3 regions of the Amycolatopsis minnesotensis genome follow, and region 3 is predicted to be linked to each of the others. Evidence: riboswitches for the same ligand, from Rfam matches in the RefSeq annotation. Region 3 holds a riboswitch; each other region holds the start of a gene.

What was found. Region 3 has a riboswitch for S-adenosylmethionine ahead of ABD256_RS39220 (methionine ABC transporter ATP-binding protein). Riboswitches for the same ligand answer to the same signal wherever they lie in the genome.
Region 1: another riboswitch for S-adenosylmethionine. It lies ahead of ABD256_RS04725 (aminotransferase class V-fold PLP-dependent enzyme); the one in region 3 lies ahead of ABD256_RS39220 (methionine ABC transporter ATP-binding protein).
Region 2: another riboswitch for S-adenosylmethionine. It lies ahead of thrC (threonine synthase); the one in region 3 lies ahead of ABD256_RS39220 (methionine ABC transporter ATP-binding protein).

The regions. Positions count from the first base shown of each region.
Region 1 covers NZ_BAAANN010000003.1:156,694-166,392, forward strand. The annotation lists gene ABD256_RS04715 (potassium/proton antiporter) at 1-1,059, shown strand, start outside; gene ABD256_RS04720 (M23 family metallopeptidase) at 1,207-1,899, shown strand; SAM riboswitch class IV at 1,996-2,110, shown strand; gene ABD256_RS04725 (aminotransferase class V-fold PLP-dependent enzyme) at 2,144-3,505, shown strand; gene lspA (signal peptidase II) at 3,614-4,207, shown strand; gene ABD256_RS04735 (RluA family pseudouridine synthase) at 4,204-5,130, shown strand; gene ABD256_RS04740 (hypothetical protein) at 5,127-5,327, opposite strand; gene ABD256_RS04745 (hypothetical protein) at 5,358-5,600, opposite strand; gene ABD256_RS04750 (AsnC family protein) at 5,804-6,829, opposite strand; gene ABD256_RS04755 (DUF885 domain-containing protein) at 6,986-8,653, shown strand; gene ABD256_RS04760 (DUF885 domain-containing protein) at 8,650-9,699, shown strand, end outside.
Region 2 covers NZ_BAAANN010000006.1:77,062-86,760, reverse strand. The annotation lists gene ABD256_RS09345 (DUF6346 domain-containing protein) at 1-779, opposite strand, end outside; gene ABD256_RS09340 (VOC family protein) at 825-1,205, opposite strand; gene ABD256_RS09335 (DMT family transporter) at 1,252-2,112, opposite strand; gene rpsT (30S ribosomal protein S20) at 2,480-2,740, shown strand; gene holA (DNA polymerase III subunit delta) at 3,409-4,389, opposite strand; SAM riboswitch class I at 4,518-4,650, shown strand; gene thrC (threonine synthase) at 4,664-5,920, shown strand; gene ABD256_RS09315 (TIGR03854 family LLM class F420-dependent oxidoreductase) at 5,964-6,857, opposite strand; gene ABD256_RS09310 (TetR/AcrR family transcriptional regulator) at 6,992-7,576, opposite strand; gene ABD256_RS09305 (aldo/keto reductase) at 7,719-8,750, shown strand; gene ABD256_RS09300 (LLM class flavin-dependent oxidoreductase) at 8,833-9,675, shown strand; gene ABD256_RS09295 (ComEC/Rec2 family competence protein) at 9,697-9,699, opposite strand, start outside.
Region 3 covers NZ_BAAANN010000050.1:10,240-19,938, reverse strand. The annotation lists gene ABD256_RS39240 (DivIVA domain-containing protein) at 1-90, shown strand, start outside; gene ABD256_RS39235 (fatty acyl-AMP ligase) at 201-1,892, opposite strand; gene ABD256_RS39230 (ATP-binding cassette domain-containing protein) at 1,939-3,702, opposite strand; gene ABD256_RS39225 (4-(cytidine 5'-diphospho)-2-C-methyl-D-erythritol kinase) at 3,719-4,684, opposite strand; gene ABD256_RS39220 (methionine ABC transporter ATP-binding protein) at 4,762-5,781, opposite strand; SAM riboswitch class I at 5,997-6,086, opposite strand; gene rsmA (16S rRNA (adenine(1518)-N(6)/adenine(1519)-N(6))-dimethyltransferase RsmA) at 6,295-7,137, opposite strand; gene ABD256_RS39210 (resuscitation-promoting factor) at 7,200-8,618, opposite strand; gene ABD256_RS39205 (TatD family hydrolase) at 8,983-9,699, opposite strand, start outside.

The DNA.
Region 1 (9,699 bases), on a different contig from region 3:
GCGGGCATCGGCAAACGGCTCGTCGGCGCGCTCGAACTCGAGTCCGGGATGAACGACGCCCCGGTCTACATCGCGGTGGTGGTGCTCGCCGAGGGGACCACAGTGGACTGGACGCTGCCGCTGCTGGTGGTCTACGAGCTGGGCGTCGGCCTCGCGATCGGGCTCGGATTCGGCTGGCTCGGCGCGTTCGCGCTGCGCAAGGCCGCGCTGCCCGCCACCGGCCTGTACCCGCTCGCCACGGTCGCGGTGTGCGTCCTCGCCTACTCCTCGGGACAGTTCGCGCACGCGTCGGGACTGCTGGCGACCTACGTCGCCGGGGTGGTGCTGGGCAACTCGCGGCTGCCGCACCGCTCGGACACGCTCTCCTTCGCCGAGGGGCTCGGCTGGCTCGCGCAGATCGGCCTGTTCGTGCTGCTGGGGCTGTACTCGTCGCCGGAACGGCTGCTGGCGGCGCTCGTGCCCGGCCTCGTCGCCGGGGGAGTGCTGCTCCTGCTCGCGAGACCGCTGTCGGTGCTCTGCTCGGCGCTGCCGTTCCGGGTCCCGTGGCGCGACCAGGTCTTCCTGTCCTGGGCGGGCCTGCGGGGCGCGGTGCCGATCGTGCTCGCGCTGATCCCGATGGCCGAGGGGGTGCCCGGCGCGCAACGGCTGGTGGACGCCGTGTTCGTGCTCGTCATCGTGCTGACCGTGCTGCAGGGCACCACGCTCGCGCCGCTGGCGAGGCTGCTGGGCCTGAGCGAGAAGGGCGGCCCGACCGAGCTGGAGGTCGATGCCGCGCCGCTGGACGAGCTGGGCGCCGAGCTGTTGCAGGTGCGGATCCAGCCGGGATCGCGGATGCACGGCGTGTACCTGTCGGAGCTGAGGCTCCCGGCCGGGGCCACGGTGAGCCTGGTGGTCCGGGACGGCGCCGGGTTCACGCCGCAGGGCACGAGCCGGTTGCAGGAGCGCGATCAGTTGCTCGTGGTGACGACGGAAAAGGCGCGCGAAGCGGCGGAACGGCGGATCAGGGCCGTCGACAGGGCGGGCAGGCTGGCCCGCTGGCGCGGGGAATCCGGCAAATAAGCCAGAAGTCCCCGGAGCGGTAGACAATTTCACCCTTCTGTATTCCCTTGTTGGCCTGTTCGGGTTAATGTTCGCCGACTTTTGCTGACTCCGATGACTTCACGGACCTCTCTGGGGTGAAGTCCGGGCCTTGAGGGAGAACAGAGAGTGACGAAAACCTCGTCTCGTCTTGGGTACGCCGGTGCCGCCGTGCTGGCCGGTGTCCTGCTCGTCTCGCCGACCGCGATCAGCACGGCCAGCGCCGACGACGGCTTCCCGGTGTTCGGCCTGCCCTTCGCGGCCGGGCAGAAGACCGGATCCGCCGGCATCCACTCGGACGACGGCGGCAGTGGTGTCAAGAACGCGATCGACTTCAACCCCGACGACTCGACCGTCCGCGCCCCGCTCGGCGGCACCGTGCGCCTCCAGCACTGCTCCGGCGGCGACTGGGTGACGATCGACCACGAGAACGGCTGGCGCACCGGCTACTACCACATGGAAGGCATCAAGGTCGCCGACGGCCAGGAGGTGGAGCCGGGCGCCGTGCTCGGCTCGATCGGCAACGCGCTGCCGTGCGGCGGCCACACCACCGGCGCGCATGTGCACTTCACGCTGTGGACGCTCAACGCCGCTTCGGTGCTGTCGAACGCGGTGGACTCGATCCCGGGCGGTAACTGGGACAACGTCTCCTACGACCGCCTTTCCACCGAGGTGGCCAACGATGTCGGCGTCGCGGTGGACGGCCACACCTTCGGTGGCTGGCTCTTCAACGCCGAGGCGGAGCAGTACAAGGGCACCGCGACCAACGCGAAGACCAAAGAGGTCGTGAAGCTGCCCGGTTACTTCCGCTACGACGGCTGATCCAGCGGCGGGCCCGGCCGGGTCGGTGTGAGCGCGATCTCAAACCTCCGAAGATCGCTCGCGCGGGCCCGGCCGGTTCCGCTATCGTCTCCGGCAGGTCACGAGTGCCAGCGCGAAGCCCCGGCTTGCTGGCCGGCAACCCTCCAACCGCGGTGGGGTGCCCCGGGTGAGGACCTGGCTCGTCGCGAAGTGCGACGGGCAAGCGCGGGCCCTCCAGCGGGTCCCTGACCCGAGGAGGCCCCCGATGACTCTCGCACTCGACCGAACCGCCGTTTCCGCCGAAACCGCCGCGCTGCCCGAACTTCCCGCCGTCGCCGGTGCGCGGCTGCGGGTCCCGCTGGTCAGCGGTGACGACATCGGCTACGCGAACCTCGACCACGCGGCGAGCGCGCCGTGTCTCGACGCCGTCCGCGACGCCGTCGACGAGTTCCTTCCCTGGTATGCCAGCGTGCACCGCGGCGCCGGGTTCGCTTCGCAGGTTTCGACGAAGCTGTACGAGCGCACGCGGGACACCATCCGCCGGTTCGTCGACGCGCGCGCCGGTGACACGGTGATCTTCACCAGGAACACCACCGATTCGTTCAACCTGCTCGCCCGCGCGGTCCCGAAGAACACCTCGGTGGTCGTGTTCGACACCGAGCACCACGCGGCGCTCCTGCCGTGGCGCGGCCCGAACGTGCACCGGATCCCGTTGCCCGGCACCAGGCTCGCCGCGGTGTCCGCTGTGGACAGTGCGCTAGCCGCGTGCGCGGAGGGGCCGAGGCTGGTCGTGCTCACCGGTGCGTCGAACGTGACCGGCGAGGTGCTGCCGGTCGCCGAGATCGCCGCCGTGGCACGTCGCCGCGGTGCCCGGATCGCGCTCGACGCGGCCCAGCTTTCCCCGCACCGCGGGGTTTCCCTCCGCGAGTCCGATGTGGACTACGTGGCCTTCTCCGGGCACAAGCTCTACGCGCCGTTCGGGGCGGGTGTGCTCGTCGGGCGCGCGGACTGGCTGCGGGCAGCGCAGCCGTACCTCGCGGGCGGCGGTGCCAGCAAGGTGGTGTCCAGCGCGGACGCCGGCGACGTCTCCGTGGTGTGGAACCACGGCCCGGAGCGGCACGAGGCCGGTTCGCCCAACACTGTCGGCGTGTACGCGCTCGGCGTCGCGTGCGAACAGCTCGCCGCGAACCGCGCCGCACTCGAAGCGCACGAGCACGCGCTGCTGGAGAAGCTGCGGCGCGGGTTCGAGTCGGTGCCCGGCTTGGCGGAGCTGAAGTTGTTCGAGGATGCGGGCGACCGGGTCGGCACGGTGAGCTTCGTGCTCGACGGGTTCGAACCCGGCCGGCTCGCCGCGGTGCTCTCCGCGGAGTACGGCATCGGCGTGCGGGACGGCGCTTTCTGCGCTCACATCGCCACGCGCAGGCTCATCGGGCGCACCGGCGTCGAAGCCAAGCAGGCGGTGCGGGTGAGCATCGGTCTCGGCACCACCGAGGAGCACGTCGACCGGCTTCTGCTCGCACTGCGCCAGATCGTGGCGAGGGGTGCGCGCTGGTCCTACGCGGTCGTCGACGGCCGCTGGGCGCCGACGCCGGATCCGCGCGCCCTGCCGTCGTTCCTGCGCGACTGACCGGCGCCGCGCTGCTGGCGGCCGCGATGGTGGCGCTGGTCGCCGGGGGCCGCCCGCGCGGGCCCGTCACTGGTGGCGACTGAACCGGCGCGGGCACGTGCGTGGACAATGGACCGGGTGAGCACCGAACAGACCTCCACTCCGGACACGGCCGACGCCGGGCCGGACACCCCCGCCGTCCAGCCGAAGCGGCGCGTCGCGCTGGTGGCCGGGGTCGCCGTCGTGGCGCTCGCCGCCGACGTGCTGACCAAGGTGCTCGCGCTGTCGGAGTGGGAGGGCAGGGAGCCGGTACGGGCGCTGGGCGGGCTGGTGTACTTCCAGATCGTGCGCAACCCCGGTGCCGCGTTCTCGCTGGCCACCGGGATGACCTGGATCCTCGCGATCGGGGCCGTGGTGGTCGCCGGCGCGATCATCTGGCTCTCGCGGCGGCTGCGGTCCGCCGGCTGGGCGGTCGGGCTCGGCCTGGTCCTCGCAGGCGCGCTCGGCAATCTCACCGACCGGATCTTCCGCGCGCCGGGACTGTTGCGGGGCCACGTCATCGACTTCATCTCGCTCTTCTCGCCCAACGGCGAGGCGTGGCCGGTCTTCAACGTCGCCGACTCGTGCATCTGCGTCGGCGCGGCGCTCATCGTGGTGCTTTCGGTGCTGGGCAAGGATTACGACGGCTCGTCGTCGCGGAGCGGGAAGGCGGCGAAGGCGTGAGCGCGCGGATGCTCCCGGTACCGGACGGACTCGACGGCATGCGCGTCGACGCCGGGCTGGCCAAGATGCTGGGGTTGTCCAGGACCGTGGTCGCCGAACTGGCCGAGACCGGGGAAGTGCTGCTCGACGGCCGCCCGGTCGGCAAGTCCGACCGGCTCACCGCGGGTGGGCTGCTCGAAGTGACCATGCCCGAGCCGGAGAACAGGGTCGAAGTCGTCGCCGAACCGGTCGAGGGCATGCGGATCGTGCACGATGACGACGACATCGTGGTGGTCTCGAAACCCGTCGGGGTCGCCGTGCACCCGAGTCCAGGATGGACCGGCCCGACCGTCGTGGGCGGCCTCGTCGCGGCGGGCCTGCGGATCTCGACCTCGGGCGCGGCCGAACGCCAGGGCGTGGTGCACCGGCTCGACGCGGGCACCACCGGCGTGATGGTGGTGGCGAAGAGCGAGCACGCGTACACCGTGCTCAAGCGCGCGTTCAAGGAGCGCACCGTCGACAAGGGCTACCACGCCGTCGTGCAGGGCCACCCGGACCCGACGCGCGGCACCATCGACGCCCCGATCGACCGGCACCCCCGGCACGACTACAAGTTCGCCGTCGTCGCGGGCGGGCGTCCCAGCGTCACGCACTACGAAGTGGTGGAAGCGTTCCGCGCGGCCTCGCTCACCGAAATCAAGCTCGAAACCGGGCGCACGCACCAGATCCGCGTGCACTTCTCGGCGCTGAAGCACCCGTGCGCCGGTGACCTGACCTACGGCGCGGACCCGGTGCTGGCCAGGAAACTGGGCCTGTCACGGCAATGGCTGCACGCGCGGACGCTCGGCTTCGCACACCCCGCGGACGGCCGCTGGGTCCAGTTCGAGTCCGAGTACCCGGACGATCTCGCGAACGCGCTGAAGATCCTCCGCGACGAAAACTAGGCCAGCACGACGCCGATCGCCGACCGGTTCGCGCCGAGCTGCGTTTCCTCCCGGCGCGCGGCAAGGTCGTGGGTGACGATCCGGTAGATCGGCGCGCGGACGAGCACGGGACCGGCGCCGTACCAGCACATCGCGGCCGCCGGCAGGCATCGATACCGGGCCAACGCGGTCCGCTCGGTGTCGTTTGGCGTCCACATCGTTCGGTGTGGACGGCCGCTTCTTCGCGGCTATCCGAAGAGAACGAGGAAGCCACCCGAGAGCCTCGTGAGCCACGCAAGGATGCGGTCCATGCGGGCGAGAGCGCGCCTTGAGCCGAGGACGACGGCGACGAACACATCCCAGACCAGGACGATGGAGAACATCCAGGTGCCGTAGAGCCCGAGCGTCAACGGCGCGGCGGCCCTGACCGCGGCGCCGAGGCTGCTTTCGCACAGGGGTTCGATCGCCTGAGCAGGTGAACTAAGTTGCACGGTCCACAATGGACATATATCAAAAGCTTGCTAAGCCAGCAAAATCAGCTATCCGGACCACAACCCCACCGCAGCCCGGACAACAAGAGCTGCACACCTCCCTACCGTCCAAAGCCATCCCTGAACGGCAACCCAACACGGCGAACCAAGGGTGGCGGCGGGGCTCTCGCGATCGCGGCGCGGCTCGGTACCCGGCCGGTGGATCAGTCCTCGATCGCCCAGGTGATGGTGCGTTCGTCCGGTTCGGGCCGCGGGCTCCAGCGCACCGACACCACGCGCGTCGACTCCGGCAGCACGTAGACGGTGTGCCCGCCCGCGGTCTCGCCCGGCTGCACACCGATCTTGTGCGGCGGCCGCGAGGTCAGCGAGACCGGTGCCTTGCCGATCGCCTTGCCGTCGGCGGCGATCAGCTCCAGGAAGTTGTCCGGCAGCGAGGCGAACGGGATGGGCCCGCGGTTGACCACCTCGGTGTGCACCACGACCGACCGCTCGTTCTCCTCCAGGCGGTACCCCGCCGCGCTGAACAGGAAGTCCGCCGGGTCCTGCACCTCCAGGAGCTGCACGGTGAGCTGCTCGCCTTCGAGACCTTCGCTCGGCAGCACGTCACCGGTGCGGCCGGTGCGGTTGGGCACCGGTCCCTTCGGCGCCTGCGCGCCGGGCATCTGCTCGTCGCCGCGCGCCCACGAAGCGCTCTGCGGCGGGCCCCAGGTGCTCATCACCGGGTCCACCGGCGGCGGAGGCTGGCGCATCGGCGGTCGCGGCGGCGGGCCCAGTGGCGGTGGGCCCTGCGGCGGCCGTCCCATCGGTGGCGGCCCCTGCCGCTGCACCTGGTACGCACCGGAGGGCACGCCCTGCACCGGGTAGGGCGCGGAGGGGGTGCCGTGCACCGGGTACGCGGCCGACGGGGTGCCGTGCACCGCGTAGGCACCCGAAGGCGCGCCGTGCACGGGTGACGGCGGTGGTTGCGGTGGCCGTTGCTGCGGGTTCGGTTGCGGGACCTGCTGGCTCGGCGGCTGCTGGGGCGCGCCGGCGAGCGCGGCGCGCAGCCCGTTCGGATCGCTCTCCACGCCGACGAGCAGCGGCAATCCGCTCCCGGACAGGGAGACCAGGCGGTAGGCGACCTCGCGCGGGTCCATGCCCACCTTCGCCGCCAGCTCGTGCACCGCCGCCTTGCCCAGCTCGGCCAGCGCGGCGAGCAGGCGGGAGTCAACGGGATCGGTCACGGCCACGGTTCGAACGCTACCGCCTGGTCGCGGCTCGGGTGCAGGCTGCCACGCCGGAGGCGGCCGGAATCGCGGGCATAGGGTGACGGGGAGAACACCGGGAGCCGCTGGGAACCGTTGTGCGCCACCGGCTCGAAAACGCAGACCAACGGGGGACAGCCGATGACCGTGACCCAGCTCGCCGACGAGTACCTCGAGGTGATGTTCGAGGCCGAACCGCTCTGGCCCGCCGTGCTCGGCCTCGATCTCGAACGCGCCGGGATCGGCGACCTGTCCGCGGAGGCGGAGCGGGCCGTCGTCGCGAAGCTGAAGGCGCTCGGCGAGCGGGCCACCGCGATCGACCCGGCCTCGCTCTCGGCGGAGGACAGGGTCACCCGCGAGGTGCTGCTCAGCCAGCTCAGGGGGCAGGTCGACCGCGCGGAGAGCAAGCTCGTCGAGTTCACCGTCACCGACATCTTCATCGCGCCCGCGGTGTCGATGCTGACCACGCTGCCGATGGTGACGGTCGCGACGGCGGAGCAGGCCGAGGTGCACCTCGGGCGGCTCGCCGCGATCCCCGGGTACCTCGGCCAGGCGCTCGACCGGCACCGCGCCGGGATCGAAGCCGGTCTGCTGCCGGTCGCCCACCTCGTGCGCGCGGCGATCGACCACCTCGGCCGCTACCTGGACGCCGATCCCGCGAACGACCCGCTCGCCCGCCACGCGCTGCCGGACGAGAACCTCACCGAGCGGCGGGCCGAGTTGCTGCGGGACGTGGTGCGCCCCGGGTTCGCCGCCTACCGCGACGGGCTGATCGCCGACGTCGAGCCGCACGGCAGGAAGGCCGACCGCGCCGGGCTGTGCTGGCTGCCCGGCGGCGACGGCATCTACTCCGCGCTCGCTCGCGTGCACACCACCACCGGCCGCACCCCCGACGAACTGCACGAGACCGGCCTGCGGATCATCGGCGAGCTGGCGCAGGAGTACGCCGAGATCGGCGGCAGGGTGTTCGGCACGACCGACGTGCGCGAGGTGTTCGCGCACCTGCGCACCGACCCGGAGCTGCGCTGGCGCGACGCCGACGACCTGCTGGAGACCGCGCGCGGCGCGATCGGCAGGGCCGAGGCCGCCGCGCCGGAGTGGTTCGGGCGCATCCCGTCCGCGGGGTGGGTCGTCTCGGCGGTGCCCGAGGCCGAGGCACCTGGCGCGCCCGCCGCCTACTACATCCAGCCCTCCGCCGACGGCGCGCGCCCGGGCACCTACTACGCCAACACACACGAGGTGACCGAGCGGTTCCGGCACGCGGCGGAGGCGACCGCGTTCCACGAAGCCATTCCCGGCCACCACTTCCAGATCAGCACCGCGCTCGGGCTCGACGAGCTGCCGCTGCTGCGCAGGCTCGGCGACTTCAACGCCTACATCGAAGGCTGGGGGCTCTACAGCGAGCGGCTCGCGTTCGAGATGGGCCTGTACTCCGACGACGTCGCGCTGCTCGGCATGCTCACCCTCGACTCGATGCGGGCCGGGCGGCTGGTGGTCGACACCGGCCTGCACGCGAAGGGGTGGAGCAGGCAGCAGGCCGTCGACTACCTCACCGAGCACACGCCGATGTCGCGCGTGGAGATCGAGTCCGAAGTGGACCGCTACCTCGCCTACCCCGGCCAGGCACTGGCGTACATGGTGGGGCGCCTGGAGATCCAGCGCATCCGCGCGCACGCCGAAAGGGTGCTTGGCGAGCGGTTCGACATCAAGGCGTTCCACGACCTCGTGCTCGGCGGGGGCGCGCTGCCGCTGCCCGCGCTGGAGGACGTCGTGCGGGACTGGGCGGCCGGGAACGGGGCGACCTGGTGACCGGCAGTCCTGCCGCGCTCGCCGACGAGCTGGCTGAAGCGCTGTTCGAAGCGGATCCGTTGCGCCCCATGCTGCTCGGGCTGCCGGGGCCGTCCGGCCTGCCCGATCCGAGCCGGGCCGCCGCCTCGCGGAACCGCGAGCGGTTCGCCGGGATCTCCGCGCGCGCCGAAGCCGCGCCCGTTCCCGAGTCCGAAGTGGACATCGTGACCCTTGAAGTGGTGCGGCAGCAGGCGAAGGCGGCGATCGACCTCGTCGACGCCGGGCTCGGCGACTTCGCGGTGAACGATTCCTTCGCCGCCCCCGCCCTGATCCCGCTGGTGCTGATGCCGAACGTCACGCCGGACACCGGGGAGAAGGCGGAAGCCCACCTGGGCAGGCTCGCCGCCTTTCCGTCCTATTTGGACGCCGTGCGCGGACGCCAGCGCGCCGGCGCGGCCGAGGGGCTGGTGCCTGCGGCATTCCTGGTGCGGGAAGGGATCGCGGCCGTCGAGCGGTACCTCGGCAACCCGCTGACCGACCCGCTCCGCCTCGACGCGAAGGCCGCCGGGTTCGCCGACCGGCAGGAGCGGCTGCTGACCGAGGCCGTCCGCCCGGCGTACTCCGCCTACCGGAACTTCCTGCGCGACGAGGTGGCGCCGAACGGGCTGCCGGAGGAGAAACCGGGGCTGTGCTGGCTTCCCGGCGGTGACGCGAGGTACGCCGCGCTGATCCGCGCGCACACCACCACCGAGCGGTCCGCGCGGGACCTGCACGACACCGGGCTCGCCCTCGTCGAACGGCTCGGCGACGAGTACCGCGAACTCGGCGCGCGGGTCTTCGGCGTCACCGATCTCGGTGCGCTGTTCGCCCGCCTGCGCACCGATCCCGCGCTGCGCTGGGGTAGCGCGGGCGAAATGCTCGAAGCGGCGCGGACGAGCATCGGCCGTGCCGAAGCGGCGGCGCCGCGCTGGTTCGGGAAGCTGCCGTCCGCGTCGTGCGCGATCACGGCGATGCCCGAACACGAAGCTGACGGCGGATCCATCGCCTACTACTTCGAGCCCGCGCTG
Region 2 (9,699 bases), on a different contig from region 3:
GGCGGGTCGGCCAGCAGCGCCTGCTTGATCTGCGGCCACGGCGACTCGAAGCGCACCGCCCTCGGCGCGTCGTTGCGCGGCACGGTGGACAGGCTGACCAGCACGATCGCCAGCACGCACCAGCACGCGAGCAGCCGGAGCCGCCGGACGAGGCGCAGCTTCGGCACGGCCGCGCGCGCAGCGGGCCCGACCGGCCACTTCTCGTCGGCCTTCCGCCCTGCCTTGCTGGCTTCGCGGCGGCGCGTGCCGGGATAGGGCTCGCTCTCCGCGCCGCCCGTAACCGGCTTCCGCTTCCTGGCCGCGCTGTACACCACGAGGGGCAGCGCCAGCAGCAGGACGATCAGCCCGCCCATGACCGGGAAGGTGACGTCGGCGAAGCGCGCCGTGTCGTCGTTGCGGCCGTACACCGTCGCCGAGCGGCGGCCGGGGTCGTGCTGGTAGACGGGTACGTCGTGCCCCACGTCGGCGGGCGTCATCTCCCCCGCCGGGAACTCGCGGTGCTCGGTCTTCCCGTCCGTCCAGCGAACGTCCGCGGCGCATTCGTAGGTGTAGCCGAACCCGCGGACGCCGACCGGCCCGTGCTCGCGGCACGCGGTCACCGCGGCGGTGCCGACCTTGTCGACGGCGGGCCCGGAACCGGCCAGATGATGCCCCAGCGTCACTGTTCCGAGCCAGCCCGCCACGAGGTACAGCACCAGAAGGACCCCGGACAGGACCCGTCGCCCAAGGCGGGAACCGCCGGACGCATAGGAGCTACCGGGCAAAGAGGTGTCGGACACGGGCGTCAGCTTCGCACAGCGTTACCGCGGTTTTCCCGGACCCCGTCAGGGCTGGCGGACGTCCACCCGCAGGGGGTGGTCGGCCGGGATTTCGACCAGCACGATCCGGGTGCCGTCGGGATCGGAGATCCAGGCTTCGTGCAGGCCCCACGGTTCGAGCCGCGCGCCGCGGTCCGGTTCCACCCCCTTGGCGGCCAGTTCGGCCAGCGCGTCGGCGAGGTCCCGGACCTGGAGCCACAGCGCGACGTCGGGGCTCGCCCCGCCTTCGCCCTCGCCCACGACCTCGAGGAATCCCTGCCCGAGGAAGAAGACCGTGCCCGCCGGGAACTCGCGGTAGATCGCGAGCCCGAGCGTGTCGCGGTAGAAGGCGGTCGTCGTGTCCCGGTCCCGGGGCTTCAGGAGCACCCGGCTGCTCAGCACCTGCATGCGCACATGCCTACCGCACGACGTGCGGGAACGCCCACCCGAAGCGTCACGAAGCGGCGATCGCGGCGATGCCGGCGAGCACCACCACCGAGCCCGCGATCCGGCGCAGCGGGTTCGCCTCCTTCAGCACCAGCCACGCCGCCACCCCGCCGAACACGATGCTCAGCTCGCGCGCCGGGGCCACCAGGCTCACCGGCGCCATCGTCATCGCGAACAGCACCAGCACGTACGCGGCCGGAGAGAGCAGGCCGACCACCAGGATCTCCTTGCGATGCGCCCGCCACAGCTCACGGGTGCGATCGCCGCGCAGCGCGTGGGGCGCCAGCAGCGCGCTCTGCAGGACCGCGCCCAGCGCGAAGTACGTCACCGGCGGCACCGTGAGCGCGTTGACGGCGTGGTCGTCCCACAGCGTGTAGGCGGCGATCGCGACCCCGGTCAGCAGGCCGTAGAAGATGCTGGTCCGCCGGGCCGCGCGGTCCACCTTGGCGCCGCCGGTGCCGATCACGATCACCCCGGCGATCACCAGCGCGGCACCGGCCAGTCCGAGCGGGCCCGGCCGCTCGCCGAGCACCAGCACCGCGGCCAGCACCGACAGCAGCGGGCCGCTGCCCCGCGCCAGCGGGTACACCACGGAGAGGTCGCCGACGTCGTAGCCGCGTTGCAGGACGATGCCGTAGAGGACGTGCAGCACCGCGGTCACCGCGGCGGCGAGCAGCCAAGTCCACTGTGGACGTTCGTCGCCGAACAGCACGATCGCGAGGCCGATGGGCGCGCAGGCGATTCCGCTGATCGAGTAGTAGAGCCACACGAACCGCGCACCGCCGGAGGGAACCCGCTTCGCGGCGAGGTTCCACAGCGCGTGGAGGACGGCGGCGACGAGGACGAAGGAGAGAGCGGTGCCCTGCACGAAAGAACCCTTCTGCTTTTCGCGCGCGCGAAAAGCGGGTTCCTCCAGGCTTTTGTCCCGTCAGATGAACGACCGTCCCGTTCCAGGCCGATGGTGCCGCTCGGACCTGCCCCGCCGGGTCTTGTTGTGGTGATGCGTCCTGCGGCGACCCGGCGGCGGAACCCTAGGCACTACGAAGATCACTGTACGCCCCTTCGCGCCAGAACCCTCCCGGCGACCTCCCGGAACGCCCTGTTAGGCTTGTCGACCGTTGCCGTGTGGCATTCCGCAATGGAGGAAGCCCGCGTCGCGCCCGGTGTCACCGGGCGAGGCCGGAGCCACGAAGACGCGGCGGCGAAACCCACCGAAGACGCAGGAGGAATGCCTCATGGCGAACATCAAGTCGCAGATGAAGCGCATCAAGACCAACGAGAAGGCGCGCCAGCGCAACCAGTCGATCAAGTCTTCGGTGAAGACCGCGATCCGCAAGTTCCGCGAGGCCGCCGCGGCCGGTGACAAGGACAAGGCCCTCGAGCTGCAGCGCGAAGCCGGGCGGAAGCTCGACAAGGCCGCCAGCAAGGGTGTCCTGCACCCGAACCAGGCCGCCAACAAGAAGTCGGCGATCGCGAAGCGCGCCAACGAGCTCTGAGCACCCGCTCGTCGACGAAGCCCCGGCCACCAGGCCGGGGCTTCGCTGCGTTCGGGGTATCCCCGTTGGCCGGCTCGGAGCCGCTTCGGGACCGTGCCTAGCGCTCTCGGTTGACGCGTCAGATGTGGCACTCAAGTCATCACGAGCAACAAGATCGATCACCCTCCGCCAGTTTCCGGGGACTGTGCTGAGGGCACATGCCCGGCCGTCCACGTGCCGGACCGTGGAACACCGCTCTTCCCAGGAAGCGTCGTCCCGATCGCCGACGGGTTGACTAGGGAGCACTTCGCGAAGCACCTACGAGCGCTCGCATGGCGGCTGGAAACTCAGCCGGTCCACACGGTGCGGAAGAGCAGGCTTCCCTGAAGCGGTTCCTGGCCGGAGAACCGCGCCCGGAAGGACACAACTCCTCGTGGCAGGCGAATGTGCGCGGCATGGTGCAGGCGGGTACAGAAATCGGACGGTGCGAATGGTCCGGGCACAGCTCACCGACTACCAGCGGTACCGACTCGCATGGGGTATCCCCGGTAACACCTCGGTCCCGGTACGCCTGGACTTCTCCGGAATATGGACACACGTCACCGAGAAAGAGTTGAAAAACGGGTCTCGAACACCGCGCGGCCCTCGCGGCCGTAGGCGAGGTTCCCGCCCGGATCAGAGCACCGGGCTCAGCGCCTGTCCTTGGCGGCGGCCAGTTCCAGCACCGCGCGTTCGATGGCGTAGTCCGGGTCCGCCGCGGCGCCCTTGACCTCGGCGTTGAGCCTCGCCACGATCTGCATCGCATCGGCGAGGCCGTCCTGGCCCCAGCCCCGCGACTGGCCCTGTGCCTTGCGGATCTTCCACGGCGGCATGCCCAGCTCACCCGCCATCTGGTTCGGGTTGCCCCGGCCCGCGGCGGTCACCTTCGCGATCGTGCGCACCGCGTCCGCGAGCGCGTCGGCGACCAGCACGTGCGGCACGCCGATCTGCATCGCCCAGCGCACCGACTCCAGCGCCGCCGACCGATCGCCCGCGACCGCCTTCTCCGCCACCGCGAAACCGGTCACGTCCGCACGGCCACGGTGGTAGCGGCGGACGGCTTCCTCGTCGATCCTGCCACCGGTGTCCGCGACCAGCTGCGCCGACGCCGACGCCAGTTCGCGGAGATCGGAGCCGACCGCGTCGATCAGCGCGAGCACGCCCGCGCCGTCGATCTTGCCACCCGCCTGGCGGACTTCGTTGCGCACGAACGCCTCGCGCTCGGCGGGCTTCGTGATCTTCGCGCACTCGGTGACCACCGCGCCCGCCTTGCGGAGCGCGGGCGGCAGCGCCTTGGCCGCCTTGCTCCGCCCGCCGCCGCTGTGCACGACGACCAGCGTGACGCCGTCTGCTGGCTGCTTGAGGTAGGACAGGATGACGTCCGCGATCTCCTGCGACACGTCCTGCGCCGATTCGAGCGCGATCACCCTGCCTTCGGCGAACAACGACGGGCTGACCATCTCCAGCAGCGAGGGAGCTGTGAGTTCCGACACCCGCACCCTGGTCAGGTCTGCGGTCGAATCGACCATCCTGGCCGCCGAGAGCGCACCGCGCACCGCGCGTTCGATCAACAGCTCCTCCTCACCGAGGACGAGGTGGAGCGGCGCGGGGGCGGCAACGGGATCGGTCACCCCCCGATCCTCCCAGACCGCCGCGCGGGCGAGGAAGGCCACGCCGCCCGGTATGGCGCGCCGCGAACGCCATGTCGTACGGTGTAGCCGAGGCAGCCGCCCGATCGGGCGCGCCGAAAACTGAATACCGCTCATCCAGAGGGGCAGAGGGAACGGCCCGATGAAGCCCCGGCAACCGGCGTCAGCCTGTCATCTCGATTCCGCGAGGTAGCTGACGATCACGGTGCCAATTCCGGCCCGCGTCAGCGGGACAGATGAGGAAAGGAACCTCGCGATGACCGCAACCCTCGGCACGAAGCGCACCTTCGACCTCGGCCCCGCCGTGGAACTGGTGTCCAAGGAAGAAGGCCACCGGCAGCCGCTGGCCCCGGAGTTCGTGTCCGCGGAGGACTTCTCCCCGCTCGAGGTGGCCTACGACTTCGGGCGCGTGCGCCGCGAGGACATCGAAGCCGGCCCCAACAACATCTGGCGCTACAAGAAGCTCCTGCCGGTGCCCTCGAACGTCGAAGAGATCCCGAACACCGAACCTGGCGGCACCAGGCTCGTCCGCGCCGATCGTCTCGCGAAGGCACTCGGCGTCAAGCGGATCTGGGTGAAGGACGACACCGGCAACCCGACCCACTCGTTCAAGGACCGCGTCGTGGCCGTCGCGCTGGCCGCCGCCCGCGAGTTCGGGTTCGACGTGCTCGCCTGCCCGTCCACCGGCAACCTCGCGAACGCGGTCGGCGCCGCGGCCGCCAGGGCGGGCTGGGAGTCGGTGGTGCTCGTCCCGTCCAGCCTGGAGCGGGCCAAGATCCTCACCACCGCGGTCTACGACGGCGCGCTGATCGCCGTCGACGGCAACTACGACGACGTGAACCGGCTCGCCACGCAACTGGCCGCGGAGAACGAGAACTGGGCGTTCGTCAACGTGAACGTGCGCCCGTACTACTCCGAGGGATCCAAGACGCTCGCCTTCGAAGTGGCCGAGCAGCTCGGCTGGCGGATCCCCGAGCAGATCGTCGTCCCGATCGCCTCCGGCTCGCAGCTGACCAAGGTGGACAAGGGTTTCCGCGAACTCGGGGAGCTCGGGCTCGTCGAAGCCAGCCCCTACAAGGTCTTCGGCGCGCAGGCGACCGGGTGCTCGCCGGTGTCCGCCGCGTTCCGCGCCGGGCACGACGTGGTGCAGCCGGTGAAGCCGGACACGATCGCGCGCTCGCTCGCGATCGGCAACCCCGCCGACGGCCCGTACGTGCTGGACACCGTGACCCGCACCGGCGGCGCCATCGAGGACGTCAGCGACGAAGAGGTCGTCGAGGGCATCCGGCTGCTGGCCCGTACCGAAGGCATCTTCACCGAGACCGCGGGCGGCGTGACCGTCGCGACCGCCAAGAAGCTCATCGAGGCGGGCAAGATCGACCCCGACCAGGAGACCGTCCTGCTGATCACCGGCGACGGGCTGAAGACGCTGGACGCGCTGGACGGCAAGATCGGCCCGCGCGCGACGGTGGCCCCCTCCGCCGACGCCGTGCGCGCGGCGCTCGCCGGCTGAGCGAGCCGGGTCCTGGTCAGTCCTCAGTGGACTGACCAGGACATCAGTTCTGCAGCGGCATCATGACTTCCGCGAACCGGTCGACGAACCGCTTGTACGGCTCGGCGCCACCGGGGTAGAGCACGAACTTGCTCAGCCCCGCGTCGATGTACTCCTCGACGAGCCGTCGCGCGGCGTCCCAGCTGCCGGGGACCAGCCGGGCGGGGTCCGTCCCCGGTGCCTGCCGCGAAACCGCGGCGGCGAACTCGGCTGGCACCCCGTCGGGCGCGATCACGAGGCTGATCCCGAAATGGTCCGCCTCGACTTCGCGCCCGGCATCCGCGGCGGCCTCCTGGATGGCCTCGCGGCCCGCACGCGCCTGCTCCGGCGTGATGAAGCTGGCGAGCCAGCCATCCGCCAGCCTGCCGACGCGGCGCAGCGCGCCCGGTGCCTTCCCGCCGAGCCACAGGTCGAGCCGCTTCGGTCGCGCCGCCCCGAGGCTGACGTTCTCCACCTGGAAGAACTCCCCATCGAACGTCACGTCGTCCTGTTCCAGCAGCAACCTGATCAGGCGCAGCGACTCGTCGAACACCGCGGCACGGCGGCCTTCCGGCACGGGGAAGAGCCGCACTTCGCGCTCGCGCGCGGGTTTCAGGCCGAACACCGGCAGTACCCGCTTCGGGGCCAGCGCGGCGAGCGACGAAAGCTGCTTGGCGACCAGCACCGGATCCCGGCCGGGCAGCACCATCACCCCGGTGCCCACCTTGAGGTGCTCCGTCCTGGCCAGCGCGTGCGCCATGCCGACCACCGGATCGACCCGCGGCGAGTACACCGCCTCCGGCAACCAGAGCGAGTCGATCCCGGCGCGCTCCAGCAGGTCGACGTGCGCGCCGAAGTCCGCGATCGCCCCTTCGGCGGGCGTTCCGGCACCGAGCCTGATCTTGAGGTCCTCCGCCATGCCACTCCCCCTTCGCCTCCGGCCGCACGGCACGACCACTCTCCCACGTCAGGCTCGCACCCGTGAACCGTTCCGTCGTGGTGCCGCCGCTGACACCTTTCTACTGAAATCGCAGCACTTTCACCGCTTCCCGGTCACCGGCGCAGCCCGGCGATGAGGAGTCCGACCAGCCGCCGTGCGTCGTAGCGGGAATCGCCCTCGGCGCCGATGCACAGGTTTCCCACGCCGCGCATGACCTCGTAGGCCGCGAAACCGGATCGGATCTCACCCGAAGCGACCGCGGCGTCCAGCAGGTGGGTGCACACGGGCACGAGGCGGTCGAGGAAGTAGGCGTGCAACGTGTCGAAACCGGCGTTGTCGGTCTGCAGCACGGCGGCGAGCCCGTGTTTGGTGACCAGGAAGCCGACGAAGAGGTCGACCCACTTCCCGAGTGCGGCGTACGGGGTTTCGCTGGTGTCCAGCAGGGTTGGGCCTGCCTCGGCCAGTGCCTCCACCTGGTGCCGGTAGACCGCGATGATGAGATCCGCCCGCGTCGGGAAGTGGCGGTAGATCGTGCCCATGCCGACGCCCGCCTCGGCCGCGATGTCGCGTACCGGCGCTTCCACCCCGGACGCGACGAAGACGGCGGCGGCCGCGTCGAGCAGCGTCTTCTCGTTGCGCCGGGCGTCCGCTCGCTTCGACCTGGCCGCGGGCCCCGCGCCCTCGTCGCTGTCGTTCACCACGCCGTTCCTCCCACCGTCGAGCTTGCCAACCGGAACAGTGCTCCGTATCGTTAGCGGAGCACTGTTCCGGTTGTTCATGATGCCAGAGCCGGACCAGGCGACCAAGCCGTGCCCCACCCCATACTGGAGGAACACCGCCATGCACTACCGCACCTTGGGCCGCACCGGCGTGCAGGTCAGCTCCCTCGCGCTCGGCGCGATGAACTTCGGCAAGATCGGGCGCACCACCCAGGACGAGGCGATCACCGTCGTCGATGCCGCGCTCGAGGGCGGGATCAACGTCATCGACACCGCGGACATGTACGGCGGCGGCGAATCGGAGGAAATGGTCGGCAAAGCCATCGCCGGACGCCGCGACGACATCGTGCTGGCCACGAAGGCGGGCATGCCGATGGGCGACGAACGGAACCGCCGGGGCAGTTCGCGGCGCTGGCTGGTGACCGAGCTGGACAACAGCCTGCGCCGCCTCGGGGTCGATCACGTCGACCTCTACCAGATCCATCGGTGGGATCCGGAAACCAGCGACGAGGAGACGCTGTCGGCGTTGACCGACCTGCGGCGCGCCGGGAAGGTCCGGTACTTCGGCTCCTCGACCTTCCCCGCGTACCGCCTCGTGCAGGCGCAGTGGGCCGCCCGCGAGCACCACCTCGGCCGGTACGTCACCGAACAGCCCAGCTATTCGATCCTGCAGCGCGGGGTCGAGGCCCACGTGCTGCCCGTGACCGAGCAGTACGGGCTCGGTGTCCTGGTGTGGAGCCCGCTGGCTTCGGGCTGGCTTTCCGGCGCGATCCGCGAGGGCAAGGAGATCACCACCAGCCGTTCGGCGTTCCTGCCGCACCGCTTCGACACCGCCATCCCCGCCAACCGGGCCAGGCTCGAAGCCGTCGAACAGCTGGCGAAGATCGCCGACGAAGCGGGCCTGTCCCTGATCCAGCTCGCACTGGGGTTCGTGACCGCGCATCCCGCCGTGACCAGCGCGCTCATCGGCCCCCGGACGCTCGCCCACCTGGAGTCGCACCTCGCCGCCGCCGACACGGTGCTCTCCGCGGACGTGCTCGACGCGATCGACACCGTCGTCGCTCCCGGCGTCGATCTGGCCGCGGACGAAAAGAACGACACCCCGCCCGCACTGCTCGACTCGGCGCCGCGCCGCCGCCGAGCGTCCGCGTGACGACCACCGATCCCCCGGAAAGCCCTGCCGGCGCAACGAAAGGACCACCATCCCCATGCGCGACACCCCTCGTTTCGGGATCATGACCGCCCCCATGCAGGTCGGTTACGACGACATCGCGCGCGTCTGGCGCGAGGCGGACGCGATTCCGGAGATCGGGCACGCCTGGCTGTTCGATCACCTCATGCCGATCGGCGGCGACCCCGGCGGACCGATCTTCGAAGGCTGGACACTGCTTTCGGCCCTCGCCGCGCAAACCCGGCGGCTGCGCCTCGGCCTGCTCGTGACCAGCAACCGCTTCCGGCCACCCGCGATGCTGGCGAAGATCGCCACGACCGTGGACATCGTCTCCGGCGGACGGCTCGACTTCGGGATCGGCGCGGGCTCGCGCCCCAGCCACCCGCTGGCCAAGCGCGAGTACGACGCGCACGGCCTCCCCTTCCACGATGCCGCCCAAGCCGTGGAAAGCCTCGCCGAGGCGTGCACGATCATCCGTCGCTTGTGGACAGAGTTCGAACCGTTCGACGTCGACGACACCCACGTCCAGCTCACCGGCGCGTTCGGCAACCCGAAACCCGTCCAGCTTCCCCACCCGCCGATCCTCATCGGCGGGCGTTCGTCCGCGGTGCTTCGGGTGGCCGCCGAACACGCCGGCCTGTGGAACATCCCCGGTGGCGACATCGACGACGCCATCCGCCGCAGCACGCTGCTCGACCGCTATTGCGGCGAAATCGGCCGAGATCCCGCCTCGATCGTCCGATCGATCCACCTCCCCGTCTCCTACGACCAGCCCGACGCCACCCGGGTAGCGATCGCTGAAGCGATCGACGCCGGGTTCAGCCACATCGTCCTCGGGCTGCCTTCGCCGTACCCGGCCGATGTCGCACGCTGGGTCGCCGACGAACTCATCCGTACTTCGGCCTAGCGCCTGCGAAAGCAGACCGGGTCA
Region 3 (9,699 bases):
GCCCACGAACCCTCCGGCGCGTTCTACATCGCCCCCGCGCTCGAACACACCCACGCCCGCCGCCCGATCTGGCGCCGGGTCGTCTCCTGACCGGGATCGCCGAGGCCCTGAAGGCACAGTGCTGATGTGCCTGTCGATTCCAGCGGGGTGAGCGGTTCGCCGGAGGCTCGGCTCGTCCGTGTGATGCCGCGGGGCACCTCTCAGGCGTTCGCGTTGATCTTGTCGGCGTACTGGGTGGCGGTGGCGGCGCGCTTCACCTTGCCGGAAGGGGTTTTCGGGAGGCTTCCGGCAGGCAGCACGACGATCGAGTAGGGGCGCATGTCCACCGCGCCGCGCACGCGGGCGGCGATTTCCTTTGCCAGCGCCCGTTCCGTCGCCTCGTCACCGGCCAGTTTGGACTCGACGACGACGGCGAACCGTTCGCGCCGGGTGCCCGCGTCGAGCCGCACGGCGACCGCGTTGCCCGCGCGGACGCCTTCGACGCTGCCCGCGGCCCGCTCGATGTCGGTCGGGTAGATGTTGCGGCCACCCATGATGATGACGTCCTTGCGACGCCCGCAGATCACCAGTTGACCGTCCACGAGGTACCCGAGATCGCCGGTGGCAAGCCAGCCGTCAGCGTCCTGTGTGGACACTGGGCCGTCGACGGTCAGGTACCCGGGGGTGACGGCCTCGCCGCGCAGGCGGATCTCGCCGACCTCGCGGTCGTCGAGCCGCTTGCCCTCGTCGTTGACGATCTCGGCTTCGAGCCCGTCGAGCGGCCTGCCGAGCATCGCGAAGGACCGCACGGATTCGGTGCCACGGCGGGGATCCCCCTCGGGAACCGGCACCGCCCTGCTGTCCGCTTCCAGCGCTTCGGCCTCGATGACGTCCAGGGTGAGGCCGGTGAACAGCGGCGCGAACGACACGGCAAGGGTCGCTTCGGCCATCCCGTAGGCGGGGAACACGCACTCCGGCGGCATCCCGAACCGGGCGCCCGCGTCGGTGAAGGTCCGCACCGCGGTTTCGTCGATCGGCTCGGCGCCGTTCAACGCGATGCGCAGCTTCGACAGGTCGTACCGGGGCTTCTCGGGATCACTGTCCACTCGCGCCATGCGCTTGCCGACGATCGCGTAGGCGAAGTTCGGCGCCGCCGTGGTCGTGCCGCCGTACTTGCTGATCAGCTCCGGCCAGATCAGCGGCCCGGTGAGGAACTCGACCGGGGTGATCTTCACCAGCTCGACGCCGAAGGTCATCGGCACGGTCAGGAACCCGACCATGCCCATGTCGTGGAAGGTCGGCAGCCACGACACCATCACGTCGGTGGCGAACACGAACTCCGCGCGCTCGACCATCGCCTTCACGTTGGTGTACAGGTTTCCGTAGGTGATCTTGACGGCCTTGGGCTCCGCGGTGGAACCGCTGGTGAGCTGCAGCAGCGCGAGCGCGTCCTCGTCGGTGCGCACCGGCTCGGCGAGCGGTTCGCCGTCGAGGAGATCGCCGATCATGCGGAAGTTGATGCCGTGTTCGGTGAGCACCGGGGCGAGCTGGTCGAACGGCTCGCCGAGCAGCACCAGCTCGGAGCCGATCATGCGCAGCACGCGCAGCGTGTCCTCGGCCCATTCGGCGAGGTCCGTGCGCGGGGTGGGCTGGTGCAGCATCGTGACGCTGCCCGCGGCCAGCCAGACGGCCTGCACGGTCGGCGCGATCAGCACCGGCGCGCCCGCGAGCACGGCCACCGCGCCCCCCGGCTTCAACCCGCCTTCGACCAGCGCACCCGCCACGCGGCGGGCCTGCTCGTGCACCTCGCCCCAGGTCCGGCGCACCGGCTCCTCCGGCTCACCGGTCACCATGCCCCGCTGCGGGCCTTCTGCCGTCGCGGTGGCGACCAGCGTATCGACGAACCTGCTCATGGGATGCACCTTATCCAGACGAGCGCCGGAATCCGACCCGAACGCCTCACTCCGCGGCCTCGGAGATCTCCATCCACTTCTCCTCGACCTCGTCCTTCTCCGCGAGCACCGTCTTCAGCTCGGTGTTCAGCTCGATGAGGCGGTCGGGATCGGTCGCGGCGGCGGCGAGCGCCTCGTGCAGCTTGGTTTCCTTCGCGTGCAACTGGTCGAGCTTGCGCTCCAGGCGCGCGAGGTCCTTGCTCGCCGCGCGCCGGTCGGCCGCGCTCGCCTTCGCCGCGGCAGGCTGCTTCGGCGCGGCCTGGCCCGGCGCCGGGGCGAGCGCGTTCTGGCGGCGCGTCAGGTACTCCTCGATGCCGCCGGGCAGGTGCGTGATCCGGCCGTCGCCGAAGAGCGCGACCACGGTGTCGCAGACGCGTTCGGTCAGGTACCGGTCGTGCGAGACCACGACCATCGTCCCCGGCCAGGAGTCGAGCAGGTCTTCGAGCTGCTGCAGGGTGTCGATGTCCAGGTCGTTCGTCGGCTCGTCGAGCAGCAGCACGTTCGGCTCCGCCATCAGGATGCGCGTGAGCTGCAACCGCCGCCGCTCGCCACCGGAGAGGTCCTCGACGGGCGTCCACTGGCGCGCGGCCGGGAACCCCAGCTTCTCCGCGAGCTGCGAGGCGGACAGCTCCTGCTTGCCGAGCACCACCCTGCCCGCGACGTCCTCGACGGCTTGCAGGAGGCGGAGTTCACCCGGCAGGTCCTCGAGTTCCTGGGTGAGGTGTCCCAATCGGACGGTCTTGCCCTCGATCCGCTTGCCCGTGCTCGGCTCGTTCTCCCCCGCGAGGAGCTTGAGCAGCGTCGTCTTGCCGGACCCGTTGACGCCGACCAGCCCGATCCGGTCACCCGGCCCGACCCGCCACGTCACGTGGTCGAGCAGGTCCCGCTCGCCTGCCTTCAGCGTGGCGTCTTCGATCTCCAGCACGGTCTTCCCGAGCCGCCTGCGGGCGAACGCGGCCAGTTCCACCGAATCGCGCGGCGGCGGCACGTCCGCGATCAGCGCTTCGGCGGCTTCGATGCGGTAGCGCGGCTTCGACGTCCGCGCCTTCGCGCCGCGCTGCAGCCACGCGAGTTCCTTGCGCGCCAGGTTCTGCCGCTTCTCCTCCGCGCTCGCCGCGAGCCTCGCCCGCTCCGCGCGCCCGAAGACCCAGTCCGCGTAACCGCCTTCGTACTGTTCGACGCGGCCGCCGACGACCTCCCACGTCCGCCCGCAGACGGTGTCGAGGAACCAGCGGTCGTGCGTCACGACGACGAGCGCGGTACGCCTGGCGAGCAGGTGGTCGGCGAGCCAGCGCACGCCCTCCACGTCGAGGTGGTTGGTCGGCTCGTCGAGCACCACGAGATCGAGATCGCCGACGAGCGCGGCGGCGAGTGAAATCCGGCGACGCTCCCCTCCGGACAGATTCGCGGTCGAGGAATCCAGACCCAGCCCCAAAAGGCCGAGTCCCTCCACAATGGACCGAACCCGGGCGTCGGCGGCCCACTCGTGCTCGGCGCCGTACGCGGACAGTGCGGCTTCGCGCACCGTCTCGCCCTTGAGCTCGGTCCGCTGCGTCACCACCGCGATCCGCAGGCCGTTGATCCGGCTCACCCGGCCGGAATCCGGTGGCTCGATCCCGGAGAGCACTTCCAGCAGCGTCGTCTTCCCGCCCCCGTTGAGGCCGACGACGCCGATCCGCTCGCCCTCACCGACCCCGAGCGAGACGGCGTCCAGCAGCGGCCGCACCCCGTAGGACTTGCTCACGGCTTCGAGATTGATCAGGTTCACCATCGAACTGCGACGCCTTTCACGCGTGTACTTGCGGCGGCGTCGACCGCGGCAGGTCGTCCCCGCCGACGAGCCTGGCGCCGGGCACCGGCCCGTGCGCGACCCGCACGGTGCGGCACACGCCCGCGCCCGCCAGTTCCGCGGCCACCTCGAGCGCGGACTGCGCGTCGGCGCACAGGAACGCGCACGTCGGGCCGGAACCGGAGATCGTGCCTGCCAGCGCGCCCGCGTTGACCCCGGCGCGCAGCGTACGGCGCAGCCCCGGGCGCAACGAGACGGCGGCGGCCTGGAGATCGTTGCCGAGCAACAGGGCGAGCTGCCGGGGGTCGCCGGAGGCCAGCGCCTCCACGACCGGCGCGTGCGAGCCGACGCGCGGCGGGTCGCCGTCCGCGCGCAGGCGGTCGAGCTCGCCGAAGACCCGCGGCGTGGACAGGCCGCGCTGGTCGAAGGCGAGCACCCAGTGGAAGGTGTGGCGGGACAGCACCGGCACCAGCCGCTCGCCGCGCCCGGTGCCGAGCGCGGTGCCGCCGTAGAGCGCGAACGGCACGTCGCTGCCGAGTTTCGCGGCGATTTCGGCGAGATCGTCACGGCCGATGTCGAGCTTCCACAGCGACGCGAGGCCGACGAGGGTCGCGGCCGCGTCGGCGCTGCCGCCGGCCATGCCGCCCGCGACCGGGATTCCCTTGCGGAGCACGACCCGCACCTTCGGCTCGCCGCCGTCCTTGCCCACGTACCCGGCGAGCGCCTGCACGGCGCGCCAGGCGAGGTTGTTCGCACCCGTCGGGACGGAGCCCTCGCCCTCGCCGTAGACCTCGATGCCGGGGTCCTCCGCCGCCGCCACCGTCACCTCGTCGGTGAGGGAAAGCGCGTGGAAAACCGTGATCAGCTCGTGGAAGCCGTCCTTGCGCAGATCACCGACCGAAAGATGCAGGTTGATCTTCGACGGCACCCTGACGGTGACTGGTGGGGGAACAACGGCGAGCACGGTCCCAGCGTACTTGGCACCACAGGGTGAGGACCGCTACCACCACGGGAGCGGGTGGTAACGGTCCCGAATCACCCTCAGGCCGCGACGCCCTGCGGACCGCGCGCGGTGTGCGTGACGTGACCGCCGCGCTCGCTGATCCACGCCATCGCGGCGTCCGCCTGCTCGCCGCGCAGGCCGAGCCGGAACCGCGCGACCGGCGTGTCCCCGACCCTGGTGAGGCCGCCGCCGATGGTGGCGAGCTCGACGCCGAACCTGGCCGAGGCCTCCGGCAGCAGCGCGCCGACGGCGGCGAAGCCGACCAGCACGATGTCGACCGAGCGGTCGTACTTCGCCACCTGCGCCGGCGTGGTCTCGATCGCGGGCAGCAGCGAGCGCGCGGTGCGGCTCGACGGGTCCGCCAGCAGGTCGAGCACGGACCCGCTTTCGGTGATGCTGCCGTCCTCCAGCACGCCGATCTCGTCGCACACGCGGCGCACGACCGACGCCTCCTGCGTGGTGACCAGCACGGTCGCGCCGAGTTCGGCGCGCGCACGGTCCAGCACGGTCAGCACGGCGCCGGTCTCCTCCGGCGCGACCCCCGCGGTCGGGTCGTCGGCGAGCAGCACCGCCGGGCTCGCGGCGAGCGCGCGCGCCACCGCGACCCGGCGCTGCTGGCCGACGGTCAGCTCGCTGGGGCGCTGCGCGGCGCGCTGGGTGAGGCCGACGAGGTCGAGCAGCTTGCCGACCCTGCTCTTGCGCTGCGGCCCGTCGAGGCCGAGCAGTTCGAGCGGTGCCGCGACGTTGCCGGCGACGGTCCGCTCGGCGTGCAGTTCCTGGCGTGCGCCGACCACGCCGACCTGGCGGCGGACCTCGCGCAGCCGCTTGCCGTCGAGGGAAGCGGTGTTGAGGCCGTCGAGGCGGACGACGCCGCGGTCGGGCCGCTCCTGCAGCGCGATGCACCTGGCGAGGGTCGACTTGCCGGACCCGGCCGCCCCGACGACGCCGTACAGCGCGCCCGCGCTGATCTCGACGTTGACGTCGCGCAGCGCCAGTACGGGCGACCCGCTGGCGGTGGTGCCGGGAAAGGACTTGCTGACGTTTTCTACAGTGATCACGAGTGCTCCATGGCGTGGCGCGGCGCCCTGTCGAGGGCGCGCAAACCGGCACCGCATGACCGTCCACTTCGGACGGCACGGTTCTAGGGAAAGAGGCGAAATTCCAGACGCGTCAGGCGGGTGTCACAGGGAGCTTTGACATGCACTGACCGTGCGGCGGCCTTCATCGACTACGCGGCGCCGGGTGAGCATTCGCGAGCGGTACACAGCTGGTTCCTCCATCGGTCCTGGCTGTAGCACCTGCCCCGCGGGGGTGGTTGCTGCGACTTCGGCGAGCCAGGTCTCTCAGTCGCTCGGGATGGCCCTATGAGTAGACCCGATCAGGTGGGTCCGAGGCAAGTTTCTTAGCCCAGATCACACGGACGGTCGCTACCGGCGGGTTTGTCCAGCGCAGGGGGTAGCCAGGACGTCCCCGAAGGTGGCTCTTGACTACGCGGGGCTCGGCGGGCGCTTGTTGGCGGCCGGGGCGCGCAAGTCTCCGAAGGTGGCCTTCGGGGCGTGCGGCCCGGGCGATCAGCGGGCGGCGGCGATCCGGGCGAAGTCGTCGACGGTGAGCTGTTCACCGCGAGTACGCGGGTCGACGCCCGCCGCGGCCAGGATTTCACCGGCGCGGTCGGCGGAGCCCGCCCACGACGCGAGCGCGGCGCGCAGGGTCTTCCGGCGCTGCGCGAACGCCGCGTCGATCACCGCGAACAATCGGCCACGGTCCACAGTGGATGGTTCGGCGCCGGAGCGCTCGAAGGCGACCAGCGCGGAATCCACGTTGGGCACCGGCCAGAACACCGCGCGCGGCACCGGCGCGACCTTCCGCGCGCTGCCGTAGAAGGCCAGCTTCACGCTCGGCACGCCGTAGGTGCGGCTGCCGGGGCCCGCCGCCATCCGGTCGGCGACCTCGGTCTGCACCATCACCAGCCCGCGCCGCAACGACGGCAGTTCCGCGAGCAGGTTCAGCACCACGGGCACGGCGACGTTGTACGGCAGGTTCGCCACGAGCGCGGTCGGCTCGTGCGGCAGGTCGGCGGCGCGCACGCGCAGGGCGTCGGCGGTGAGCACGCTGAAGCGGTCGACGGATTCGGCGGCGTGCTCGGAAACCGTCGCTGGAAGCCGTCCGGCCAGCACCGGGTCGATTTCGACGGCGACCACGCGGGCACCGGAGTCCAGCAGCCCGAGGGTGAGCGAGCCGAGCCCAGGCCCCACTTCCAGCACCACGTCGTCCGCGCCGACCCCGGCGAGTTCGACGATCCGGCGCACGGTGTTCGGGTCGTGCACGAAGTTCTGCCCGAGCTTCTTCGTCGGCCGCACGTCCAGCTCGGCAGCCAGCCGCCGGATCTCGGCAGGCCCGAGCAGGTGAGTCACAAACGCCAGCCTATAAAAAACCGGGGGCGGCCATATCGGCCGCCCCCGGTTGAAGCAGAGAACTACTTGACGCCGCAGTTCGGCCAGGCGCCGTAGCCGCCGCGCGCGTCGCGGACCTTCGTGGCGACCGCGATCTGCTGAGCCTTGCTGGCCTGGTGCGGCAGCGGGGCGTACTGGGTGCCGCCGTAGGCCCGCCAGGTGCCCGCGTCGAACTGCAGGCCGCCGTAGTAGCTGTTGCCGGTGTTGATGGCCCAGTTGCCGTGCGACTCGCACATGGCGATGCGGTCCCACTTGTCGCCGTCGCTGATCTCGGGCTCCGGCGCGGCCTTGGTGCCGACCTTGATGATCTTCGGCTTGGCCTCGGTGACCACCTTGGTGGACATCTCTTCGCGGCCGGTCTCCGCGCCGTTCTTCTTGGTGACCCGGTAGGTGACGATCTTCTTGCCCGGCGTGCCGGGGTCCTGGACGGTCGTCTTGCCCTTTTCCAGCGTCGGGTCATCGACCTTCTGCACGGGCGGGTCGATGGTCTCCTCGGCGTTGACCACCGAGACGCCGGTGCGGCTGAGGTGCACCTCGGCGCCGTCGATCAGCTTGAACCCGAGGCCGCCTTCCGCGGCGTCCTCCGGGCCGAGCGACAGCTTCAGCTCACCGAGGAACTCCTTGGTGGTGACCGCCGTCGTGGTGAGCTTCTTCGGCGCGCTGTCGCCGTCGAAGAGGGTGATGTTCTTGAGGGTCTTCACCTCGACCGTCGCGCCGTCGAGCGGCAGCGAGGCGTCCTGGCCCATGGAGAACCAGGTGCCGGGCTTGGTGAGGTTGCTCATGCCGAGCTGGCCGAGCGCCTCGCCGAGGCTGTTCGCACGGACCCAGGATTCCTTGGGCGCGCCGTCGACCACGAGGGTCAGCTTGCGGCCGCGCTCGAGGCGGATGACGCCGCCGTCGCCGACCGCCGCCTGCGGGGACGGGGAGAGCGAGTCGTGCGCGCCGACCGACAGGCCCGCGTCCTTCAGGACTTCGCCGACGGTGTCGCCGAAGCTGTGCACGGTCTGCTGCGCGCCGTCGACGTCGACCGTGACGCTCTTGTTCATCGCCAGCGCGGCGGCGCCGCCACCGGTGATGGTGATGAGCATGGCGAGCACGGCGCCCTTGAGGAAGCGCTTCTTCCAGGTCCTGGTCGCCGAGACGAGCGGGTCTTCGGCGGGCTCGTCCAGCTCCAGCGCCGCTTCCTGGCCGACTTCCTGGCCGACGCGGTCGGCGGACACCTCGTCCGGGATGACGATCGGCGGCAGCAGCGTGGTCTCGGCGTTGATCAGCCGGATCAGCTCGTCGACGTCGACATCGGCCTCGGCCATCATGTCGCCGGCGTCGGGGCCGAGCGCGGCGAAGACGTCCTGCCGGGTCACGTGCAGGTCGTCGGAGAAGACGGAGTCCTCGTCGGGCCGCTCCAGCGTGCCTACGCCACCACCAGCGAAGGTGTCTTCCATGGCGTCGCGACGCGCTTCAGCCCGCCTACGGATACCAGTCACAGGGTCGATCCCTTTCACATCAGGTCCGGGACGATCTGTCCGGCACCTTCACGTGCGGCGCGCAGGCGCGCGCCCTGTTCCCGACTCCCGCAGTCAGCGCCATCCCTCGTGGCGGCCGGGCGAAAACTCCCGGCACCACTTCCCCGACGTGCACTGACGTGACTGTGGGCGTCCCGGCCGTGGCTCACTGCGGAACCAACACCCGGCACGATCACGGGACAGTAACGAAGACCCCGGGGTTGCGCAAACACCCCCCGGAATGTCGTGACCTTAGTCACTCCACCGAGTGGTCGATTGCCCCGCCACGAATGTCGCAACGCGTTCAACCCCGTGTCACTGTGGGCAGTCGAAATACCCGCTCGGCGGTCTCCCGTACGGCGTTCGCGATCATTTCGACCGGCTCTTCCCGCAGGTCAGCCAGGTTGCGCACGGTGTAGGCGGTGCAGTAGGGCTCGTTGGGCGCGCCGCGGAACGGATGCGGGGTCAGGAACGGCGCGTCGGTCTCGACGAGGAACTGCCCGCGCGGCACAAAACGCGCCGATTCTCGCAATGTGGATGCGTTCTTGAAGGTCACGGTCCCGGCGAACGACAGCACGTACCCCGCATCGACGCAGCGCCGCGCCATCTCGGCGTCGCCGGAGAAGCAGTGGAACACCACGTCGTCCGGCGCGCCCTCTTCTTCGAGGATCCTGAGCACGTCCTCGTGCGCGTCGCGGTCGTGGATCATCAAGGGCTTGCCGACCCGCTTCGCGAGGTCGATGTGCCACCTGAAGGCGTCCTGCTGCGCGTCCGGCGGCGAGTAGTCCCAGTAGTAGTCGAGCCCGGTCTCGCCGACCGCGACCACTCGCTCCGCGCGCGCCAGGCGCTCCACTCCGGACCGCTGCGCGTCGTCGAAGTCCTTGGTGCGCGTGGGATGCACGGCCACCGCGGCGAACACCCGCGAGTCCCAAGTGGACGCGTCGACGACCCACTTCGCGGACTCGATGTCGTCGGCGACGGTGACCACGCGGGTGACTCCCGCCGACTCGGCGCGATCGAG